Regions from separate parts of the Kineococcus mangrovi genome, predicted to be linked through region 2. Evidence: predicted binding sites of a transcription regulator. Region 2 holds the regulator's gene; each other region holds the start of a gene.
The links. Region 2 encodes LexA, which represses DNA repair genes until DNA is damaged. Its sites were predicted from a motif close to TCGAACANNTGTTCGA; they were not measured.

Region 1: a site for LexA is predicted at 1,424-1,439, ahead of AB2L28_RS05600 (glycoside hydrolase family 127 protein). Genes of this name have one in related genera too.
Region 3: a site for LexA is predicted at 1,644-1,659, ahead of AB2L28_RS00485 (DUF6504 family protein). Genes of this name have one in related genera too.

Annotation. Positions count from the first base shown of each region.
Region 1 is NZ_JBGGTQ010000002.1:528,111-531,354, forward strand. Features, by position in the region: gene AB2L28_RS05600 (glycoside hydrolase family 127 protein) at 1-1,383, opposite strand, end outside; gene AB2L28_RS05605 (LacI family DNA-binding transcriptional regulator) at 1,539-2,513, shown strand; gene AB2L28_RS05610 (acetamidase/formamidase family protein) at 2,557-3,244, shown strand, end outside.
Region 2 is NZ_JBGGTQ010000007.1:16,294-19,537, forward strand. Features, by position in the region: gene AB2L28_RS15040 (ATP-dependent DNA helicase) at 1-14, shown strand, start outside; gene AB2L28_RS15045 (aspartate/glutamate racemase family protein) at 68-733, shown strand; gene lexA (transcriptional repressor LexA) at 758-1,501, opposite strand; gene AB2L28_RS15055 (SpoIIE family protein phosphatase) at 1,580-3,244, opposite strand, start outside.
Region 3 is NZ_JBGGTQ010000001.1:109,584-112,827, reverse strand. Features, by position in the region: gene AB2L28_RS00495 (PKD domain-containing protein) at 1-413, opposite strand, end outside; gene AB2L28_RS00490 (DUF6318 family protein) at 823-1,452, opposite strand; gene AB2L28_RS00485 (DUF6504 family protein) at 1,800-2,219, shown strand; gene AB2L28_RS00480 (SAV_6107 family HEPN domain-containing protein) at 2,271-2,708, shown strand; gene AB2L28_RS00475 (DNA polymerase III subunit alpha) at 2,820-3,244, shown strand, end outside.

The DNA of each region.
Region 1 (3,244 bases), on a different contig from region 2:
CACCCGCACCCGGGCACCGCCGGCCTGCACCTCACCGGTCGTGAACTGGTGCAGCTGGATCCCGGGCACCCCGTCGCGGTCGGCGGTCGTCGCCACGTAGGCGTCGAGCTGGGACAGCGTGCGCATGATGTTCGGCGGGCAGCAGGCGCAGTCGAACCACGGCCGCCGGCCGTGCGCGACGCTGCGCTCCTCCTCGGCGTGCGCGCCGTGCCGCAGCTGCAGGGCGTTGACGTAGAAGTACTCCGTGCCGGCCAGGGACACCCCGGGCAGGAAGGCGTTGAACAGGGTCCGCTCGACGAGGTCGGCGTACCGGGCCTCCCCCGTCGCCAGCAGCATCCGCCAGCTCCACTGGACGCTCGCGATCGCCGCGCACGTCTCGGCGTAGGCGCGGTCGGGGCCGAGCTCGTAGTGGTCGCCGAACTGCTCGAAGTCCCAGCGCGAGCCGATGCCGCCGGTCACGTACGTCTTGGACGACAGCATCCCCTCCCACTGCCGCACCAGTGCGTCGAGGAGTTCCGCGTCGCCGGTCTCGGCGGCGACGTCCGCGGCACCGGCCGTGAGGTACACCGCCCGGACCGAGTGGCCCTCGGGCGAGGTGGCCTCGCGCACGGGGACGCGGTCGGAGAAGTAGGTGGGGTCGACGCCGAACCGCGTCCGGATGATGCCGTGCCCGCGGGCGTCGACGAACCAGCGGGCGAGGTCGAGGTAGGCGCGGTTCCCCGTCTCGCGGAACAGCTCCACCAGGCCCATCTCGACGACGGGGTGACCGTCGACCTCCTCGATCCCCCCGGGGCCGAAGGTGGCGACGAGGTGGTCGGCGAGCTTGACCGCGACGTCGAGCAGGCCGGTGTCCCCGGTGCTGCGGTGCACGGCGACGGCGGCCTGGAACAGGTGGCCGGCGCAGTAGTGCTCGTGGCTCCAGTGCAGCCCGGTGTAGCGCTCGCCCTTCCCGCGCACCTGCTGGACGGAGTCCAGGTACCCGTCGTCGGCCTGCGCGGCCGCCACCACGGCCGTGACCTCGCGGATCCAGCCGAGGACCTCCTCGTCGGCCTCGCGCCCGTACTCCCAGCCGGCCGCCTCGAGCCACTTGTAGACGTCGGAGTCCATGAAGATCGGGCCCTTGGCCTCGCCCTGCTCGACTCCGGCGGCGATGCGCAGGTTGCGCAGGTTGCCCGCGGTCTCGAGCTTCTCGTAGCCGGTCCGGATGGCCTGGCGGCGGTTGGCCTGCATGCGGTCGAACCAGAACCCGCCCGTGGAGCGCGAGGCGCCGAGCGGGACGGGCTGCAGGGTGACGGCCGCGTCCGCGGTGGGGGCGACGGGGGTGTTCACGGGCTGCGCGCCCGAGGTGGGGGACAGGTCCGGTCCAGCGGTCGTGCTGGTCATGATCTCTCCATCGAGGCGGTGCGGGTGCGCCCGGAACAGCCGGAACACGTTTTCTGCGACGAACCTAGAACTCCCCTCCCAGCTCGTCAAGGGCGCGGTAGTCTGTTGCGACTCAACGGGTCGGGAGGTGGGCAGTGGCGGAAAGCGGCGTTCCGGTGCGGATCGTCGACGTCGCCGCGCTCGCGGGCGTCTCGGCGGGGACGGCCTCCAAGGCCCTCAACGGGACGGGCCAGCTGCGCGCCGAGACGCGCGACCGCGTGCGCCGCGCGGCCGAGCAGCTGGGGTTCACGCCCGACCCGGTGGGCCGGGGCCTGTCCTCCGGGCGCAGCTACACCGTCGGGCTCATCACGACCGACAGCTTCGGCCGGTTCTCGATCCCGGTGATGCTCGGCGCGGAGAACGCCCTGGGTGCCGGGGAGATGAGCGTCCTGCTGTGCGACAGCCGCGACGACCCGCTGCGCGAGCAGCACTACCTGCGGACGCTGCAGGCCCGTCGGGTGGACGGGATCATCGTCACGGGCCGTCGCACCGACCCGCGCCCGCCCCTGGCCGCGAGCGTGCCGGTCGTCTACGCGTTCACCCCGTCGCAGGACCCGCGGGACACCTCCCTCGTCACCGACCAGGCCGGGGGCGCCGCCGGAGCCGTCCGGCACGTCCTGGACCTCGGCCGGCGCCGCGTCGCGCACGTCACCGGACCGGCCGATCACCACGCCACCCGCGTGCGCGCCGAGGCCGCCGGGCGCGCGGCCGGCGACGCCCTCGTCGGGCCCGTCCTGCACGGGGACTGGAGCGAGCGGTGGGGACGGCTGGCCGCCGACCTGCTGCTGCGCCGCCACCCCGACCTCGACGCCGTGACGTGCGGCAGCGACCAGATCGCCCGCGGCGTCTGCGACGGTCTGCGCGACGCCGGCCGCCGCGTCCCGCAGGACGTGGCCGTCGCGGGGTTCGACGACTGGGACGTCATCGCCCTGGCCTCGCGGCCACCCCTGACGACGGTGAACCTCGGCCTGGAGGCCCTGGGGCGCCGCGCGGGGGAACTGCTGCTGCAGGCCGTCGCCGGATCACCCTCTCCCGGCACGACGACGCTGCCGACGCGGCTCGTGGTACGGGAGTCGACGGTCCCGGCCTGACCCGCGCGCGGTCGACGGCGCGGCACCGGGGCAGGATCGCCCCGTGTCCCCCCAGCAGCAGGTCCTGCGCCCGAGCGCCCGCACCGTGACCGACGCCTTCGACCCCTCGCTCGCGCCCGTCCTCACCGTCGAGCCCGGTGAGCGCTTCACCGTCGAAGCCCTCGACGCGCACGGGTTCACCCGGCGTCCGGCGGGCCCCGGCGCCCCCACCCCGCGCCTGGTCGAGGACGCGCAGGGGCACTGCCTGTCCGGCCCGGTCGCGGTGCGCGGCGCCGAACCCGGCGACGTCCTGGCGGTGACCTTGCACGCGGTGCGGACCGCCGACTGGGGCTGGACGGTCGCGGGCGTCGACACCCCGCTGAACCGGCGGTTGGGCACCACGGGCCGCGTCGACCTGCTCTGGGACGTGGACCCCGACCGCCGGACCGCGACGAACCAGCTGGGGTTCACCGTCGACACCGCCCCGTTCCTCGGCGTCGTCGGGACGACACCGGCCGCGCCCGGACGGCACTCGACGATCCCCCCGCGACCCGGTCACGGCGGGAACGTCGACTGCCGCTCGCTCGTCGCGGGGTCGACGCTGTTCCTGCCCGTCCACGTGCCCGGCGCGTTGCTGTGCCTGGGCGACGGGCACGCCGCGCAGGGCGACGGGGAGGTGTGCGGGACGGCCGTGGAGTGCGCGACGACCACGGAGCTGTCGATCGCCGTCGTGCCCGACCCGGCCCTGCCGA
Region 2 (3,244 bases):
GGCTGAGCGGGTGACGGAACCGTCGTCTCCTGGCGCCGGGGAGGGCCCGTCGTGGCATGCTCGGGACGTGGCCACCGTCGGCTTCTTCCACTCCGCGCACGCCCACGTGCGCACCTTCAGCGATCTCCTGACTGAGCGCGACGACACCGTCGCTGGGCGTCATCTGGTGGACGCCGGTCTGCTGACCGCCGCCCGCACGAACGGGCCCGACAGCGTCCGCCCGGCGCTCGCGGACCGGTTGCGCCGCCTCGTGGCCGAGGGAGCTGACGTCGTCGTCTGCACGTGCTCGACCCTCGGCCCCACGGCCAAGCAGGTCGGTGCCGAGATGGGGTTGCGGGTCGTCCGCGTCGACCGCCCCATGGCCGAGGCCGCCGTGCTCGCCGGCCGGCGGGTGGCGGTCGTGGCCTCCCTCGACGAGGCAGCGGCCACGCTGATGCCGTTGCTGCACGAGTGCGCGGCCACCACCGCCCGGACCGTGGAGTTCGTCGAGGTCCGGTGCACCGACACCTGGTCGGCGTTCGAGTCGGGGGACCTCCTGACCTACACGACGGGGGTGGCCGCCGCGGTGCGACGGGCGGTGCTGTCGCTGGACCCCCCCGTCGACGTCGTCGTGCTGGCCCAGGCGAGCATGCTCGACGCAGCCCCCCTGCTCCGGGACCTGCACGTGCCCGTCCTCACCTCCCCGCGGCTGGCGATCGAGGCAGCGGTCGAGCTGGTGCAGCCCGTCCGCTGACCCCGTCACCCGGGGTGCGCGCGGTCAGAGGCTGCGCAGGACCGCGGTGACCTTGCCGAGGACCGTGGCCTCGTCCCCGTCGATGGGGTCGAACAACGGGTTGCGCGGCATCAGCCTGACGTGCCCGTCCTTGCGCTGCAGGACCTTCACCGTCGCTTCGCCGTCGATCATGGCGGCCACCACGTCACCGTTCTCGGCCGTCGGCTGCTGGCGCACCACGACCCAGTCGCCGTCGCAGATGGCGGCGTCGATCATCGACTCGCCCACGACGCGGAGCATGAAGTGCTCACCCGCACCGATGAGCTGCGCGGGCAGCGGGAAGACCTCCTCGACCAGCTGCTCGGCCAGGATCGGGCCACCGGCGGCGATCCGGCCGACGAGCGGGACGTAGGTCGGTGCGGGCCGACCCTCGTCGGGGGTGCCGTCCACCGCGGAGACGAGCCCCCAGCCGAACTGCGGGGCCGGGGTCACGACCTCGAGGGTGCGCGGGCGGCGCGGGTCCTTGCGCAGGTAGCCCATCTTCTCGAGGGTCTTCACCTGGTGGGCCACGCTGCTCGGGCTCGTCAGCCCCACGGCCTGCCCGATCTCGCGCATGCTCGGCGGGTACCCCCGCTGGTCGACGCACTCCTTGATGGCGTGCAGCACGCGCCGCTGGCGGTGGGTGAGGCCGTCGCGGACCACCGGGGCGTCCGGGAACTCGTGGACCGTGCCGAGGGGGCCGGCGTCCTCGCCCGCTGCGTCCGTCGTCCCGTCCAGCGCGTCGGCCACGTCCTTCTCCTGTCTGCGTTCGCCCGGGTGGGGGAAGTCCTCCGGTCCTGGCCACGGTAGCCACTGCACCGGCAGCGATCAAACAGGTGTTCGAACCGGCGTGTCCTGCCCACGGCGTCCACCGTGGGGGTGCAGGCGCACCGCCAGCAACGCGACGTCGTCCTCCGGCCGTTGCGGCAGCATCCGCTGCAGGACCGCCTCGCACAGGTCGTCCAGGGTCAGGCTGCGGGAGGCGAGCTCGTCCAAGGTCCCGTGGAGGCGGGCCAAGCCGTCGTCGAGCACCTCACCGCGCCGCTCGACGAGGCCGTCGGTGTAGAACAGCACGGTCGAGCCCGCCTCCAGCTCGGCCACGCTCTCCCCGCGGGGCACCTCGGGCAGCACCCCCAGCAGCAGCTCGGCAGCCGGGGCCTGCAACCAGGACACCTCCGCCCGCGGCGTGATCAGGACCGGCGGGGGATGCCCGGCGTTGGACCACACCAGCCGCTGCACCCCGCGCCGGGCCTCCTGCTCAGTCTGCTCCAGCCGTGCCACCACCGCCGTCGCGGTCGTCCCCACCTGCAGGGCGACCATCGCCCGGTCCACCCCGGTCAGGACGGCGGCCGGCCCGGCGTCGGCGGCCACGGCGATCCCGCGCAGCAGCGAGCGGACCTGGGCCATGGCCGCCGCCGCCTCGGTGTCGTGCCCCAGCACGTCGCCGACGGTCAAGATCGTCGACCCGCACGGCTGGACGAAGGAGTCGTACCAGTCCCCGCCGACCTGCGCGGTCTCCGCGGCCGGGGTGTAGCGCACCGCGACCTGCAGGTGGTCCGGCTGGGCGGGCTCGGTGAGCAGCGACCGCTGCAGCGCCTCGGCCAGCTCACGCTGCCGGCGGTACAGGCGGGCGTTGTCCAGGGCCAGCCCGGCCCGCCCGGCGATGTCGGTCGCGGTGGCGGTCTCCTCGGCGGTGATCGGGCTGCGGGTCGCGCCGTTGGCCAGCGTGAGCGCGCCCAGGGTCCGCCCGCGGGCGCGCAACGGCAGGATCAGCAGCGACTCCGGCGCCAGCTCGGTGACCAGGTCCCGGGCCCGGCCCGGCTCCAGGACCGAGCGCAGGTACTCCAGGGCCCGGGCCGGCTGGACCTGCGGCTGGCCGGTGCCCAGGGCCTGGTCCAGCAGCGACCCCGGATGCAGCACCTGCAGGCGGGTGGCGGCGTACTCGGCCAGCACCGGTCGCACCGCCCCCTCGGCGTGCCAGCTGCCGACGTCGCGCAGGGCCCGCGCGCCGGCCCGGTGACCACTGCGCCGATCGTCGGTGACCAGGCTGACGACGCACCAGTCCGCGAGCAGGGGGACCACCAGCCGCGCCAGGCGGCCGACGGCCCGCTCGCCGTCCAGGGTGCTGGTCAGCTCGCTGGTGACACCGGCCAGCAGTTCGGCGCGGGCGGTCGCCCGGCCCAGGTGGGCCACCAGCTGCTCCAGCTCGCGGGTGCGGGCGAACAGGTCGTGCTCGACGCGTTCGGCCCGCTCGCGCAGGCGTTCGCTCAGCTCGGCCGAGGCCTGGGCGGCGTCGCGGCTGTGGACGTAGTCGGTGATGTCGTCGGAGCGGTGCAGCAGCAGCACGACCTCGCCGTCCTCGTCGAGGATCGGGACGTTGCGCGGGCTCCAGAACCGCTCCTCGTAGGTGCCGCCGGGCATCGGGATGTCGTACTTCTGCACGGCCATCGTCTGCGGTAGACGAGTCTGACGGGTCAAGGTCAACGAGTCGCG
Region 3 (3,244 bases), on a different contig from region 2:
AGCACCCGGACGCCGACGCCCGGGGAGACGGTGGTCGCCGTCCCCTCGACGGGCCGGTAGGGGAGACCCGCGATCGTGTACTCCCCGGACCACGTGGTCGTCAGCGTCACCGTCCGGTCGCCCGGGCTGGTGTACGTGTGCGTGAGGGTCTGGCGCGGGTAGGGCTGCCCCGGGTCGGTCGTCGGCCCGAGGCGCGTGCCGTCACCCAGGTCCCACGTCCAGCTCGTCGGTGTCGCGCGGATGCGGACCGGGAACCCCAGGACGGTCGTGTCCCGGACCACCGCCCCGCCCGTCGTGCGCAGGACGAGGGGGACGTTCACGAGGGCCCGGCCGTCGTCCGGCTGCAGGTGCACCGGGCTCGCCGGCAACCCCACCCGCCGCAGGTCCGCGACGGTCACCGCCGGCAGGACCACGGGTGCGGCGTCCGTGACGTCGGTCGTGCAGCGCGACCCCTGGTTGACCCACCGCGGGTCGTCACCCGTCCGCGTCCACGTCGTCGCGAACGTCTGACCCGGCGGGCAGGTGTTCCGCGCCGCCCCGCAGTAGTCGTCGCCGAAACTCCCCTCCGGGCCGTTGCGGCCGCAGGCGGGGGTTCGGACGACGGCAGTGGGTGGGGATTCTGTATGGCGCGACCCCTGTCGTGGAGTTATCGGGGCGGGTCTGTTAGTTCTTCTTGCGTTGATCGAAACCTTGTCGTCAGTAGCGATCGCAGAGGAGTGCGAGGGATGTGCTGCAGTCGCAGTGTTCGCGTCGAACGTGACAAGGAGAAGAGTGGACAGGACTGGCGCCGAGACGCGGAGCGCAGAACGGTTGAGGCGCAATTTACTCAACCTCCAGTGCCATCCATTGTTCTTGCCGCCAGGTAACTTCTATCCAGAACTTGGAGTCAGGAGCAGCTCCGTCAGAGCTGATAATTGAGCCGTTACGGTCAAGTGTGTTGTAGGCCGGTCGATCGACGAGGACTGTGAGTCTGGCGTAGCCGGCGGTTGCATCCCACGCGTCGATGTCCGTGCCAGTGAACTGCAGTACGAACTGCGGTGTTGTGTATCCCCTCTCGTGGTACTCGTCGATGACATCCGCGTAGAACTCGCATCCGGTGCACGACTCGACCGAGATTGAGCGCAGTGGCGACGAATCTCCTGTCGCTCGGGCGTAGTTGAGAGTTTGCAGGAAATAGGCGGCGAAGAGACTGGCGCCAGTTTCGTCCTGAACCTTGGCGCGGTCATCTTGCGCGGGTGTTGAAATTTGCGATGCCGTTACTGGGAGGGTCTGGCTGTCCGACACCTCGGGTGCCTCTGCGGCGTGCTCGGGCTGAGGCGTCACGGCGACCGTCGCGGTGGGTGCCGGTGCGGCCGGTGCCGGAACCGGCGGCTGCCCGTGCGAGCACGCCGCGAGCAGGCCCAGGAGGACGGTTCCGGCGGCGGTCGCGACGAGGGGGCGAGCGGGGGTCACGCGTGGCACGGTCGCACGTCCCGGGGACGTGCCGGGGCGTCGGAGGGAGCGCTGTGGACAAGTGCTGGGCCGTCCGGGTGACCCTTCCCGGCCGATCACCGTCAGTCGCCGGCGCTCGACGCTGCGTCTTGTGGACAACGTGGTCCAGCGTTGACGCGTCCTGAGGTCGGTGGTGTAGCTTCGAGGTGTGTTCGAACCGGTGTTCGAACACGATGAGACCGCTCGAGGCGCGGTCCGGGGGGAGGGGAAGCCCCGCGGGCCGCGCCCCGAGTGCGTGCTCGCGGGCCGCTTCCCCCGGCTCGCCGCACCGCGCGATCCGCCGCGGTGCCGGCTCGAGAGGGGACGGGGTGAGGACGGTGCGACGGTTCTCCGACGAGGTGCACGTCCGCTACGACGACGCGGACGAGGGTCGGGAGACCCCCGCGCAGTTCATCTGGCGCGGGCGGCTCTACGTCGTCCGCGAGGTGCTCTCCCGGTGGCGCGAGCGCAGCGCCTGGTGGGAGCACGGAGCAGTGGCCGCCGTCCACGGCGACGCCGCCGACGAGACCGGGGCCGGCGGCCGTCCCGTCCGCCGCCGCGTGCTCGAGATCGGCGATCTCGAGCGGGAGGTCCTGCGCGTCGAAGCCAGCGCCGGCCGGGCCGGCGGGGCCGGGGTCTACGACCTCGCCCGCGCCGTCGGCCCGGGAACGGCGGCCGTGTCGGAGGTCGCTGGTACCTCTACGTCCGGAGCGTCGGGGGACTGGCAGTTGCTGCGCGTCAGCGACTGAACTGCCGCCGACGGACCTGCCGACCTGACCGCACGACCGGAGGAGAACGTGATGCGCACCACCTTCGACGTCCCTGCGGGCGTCCCGCGCCCGCTGACGACGGCCGCCCTGGACCTCCTCGCCCGGTGCGAGGACGACCTGCTCACGGCGTTGCGCACGGACGACGTGGCCGAGCGCTACGTCCACGCCCACCTGGCGGCCCTGCGGGCCGGGGCCGCGATCGTCGCGGTGCACGGCCGTCCCGCTCGCGGTCGGCGCAGCGGCGGCCCCCGCAGCGTCTGGGAGATGCTGCCCGCCCTGGACCCGAGCCTGCAGGAGTGGTCCGACCGGTTCGCCGCGACCGCCGCCACCCGGTCGGCGGTCGAGGCCGGCCGCACGGGGCTCGTGGACGCCGCGGCCGCCGACGACCTCCTCGCCCACGCCGAGCGGTTCCACCGCGTCGTGGAGGTCCAGCTCGGGCTCAGCGCCCTCCAGCCGCTCGCCGGCTGACGGCGCCGCCGTCCACCGCCGGCCACGGCGCGCCCCACCGCTCCACCCGCACGCCCCAGAGCCCCCCGCACCACCCGGTCTTCCCCACGGGCGCGTTCCGAAGGACGTCCCATGACCACCGCCGCACCACCCGTGGACCCGTTCCCGCACCTGCACGTCGCCTCCGGCTACTCCCTGCGGTACGGCACCTCCACCCCCTCCGCCCTCGTCGCCCGCGCCGCCGACCTCGGGATGCCGGTCCTGGCCCTGACCGACCGCGACGGCCTGTACGGCGCGGTGAAGTTCGTCCGGGCCTGCGGCGAAGCCGGTCTGGCCCCTGTGCTCGGGGTCGACCTGGCGACCTCCCCGACCGGCCTGGCCGACGGTCTGCCCGCCTGGGCCGACCCCTCGGTCGCGCTGCGGCGCAGCTCGTCCCGCACCCCGGCCCGGGGCGGGGCCGTGGTGGACCTCCGGTTCCCCCGCGTCACCGTCCTGGCCCTCGGGGCCGAGGACGCCGGTGCGGGACGGGGGTGGGCGGCGTTGTGCCGGCTGGTGAG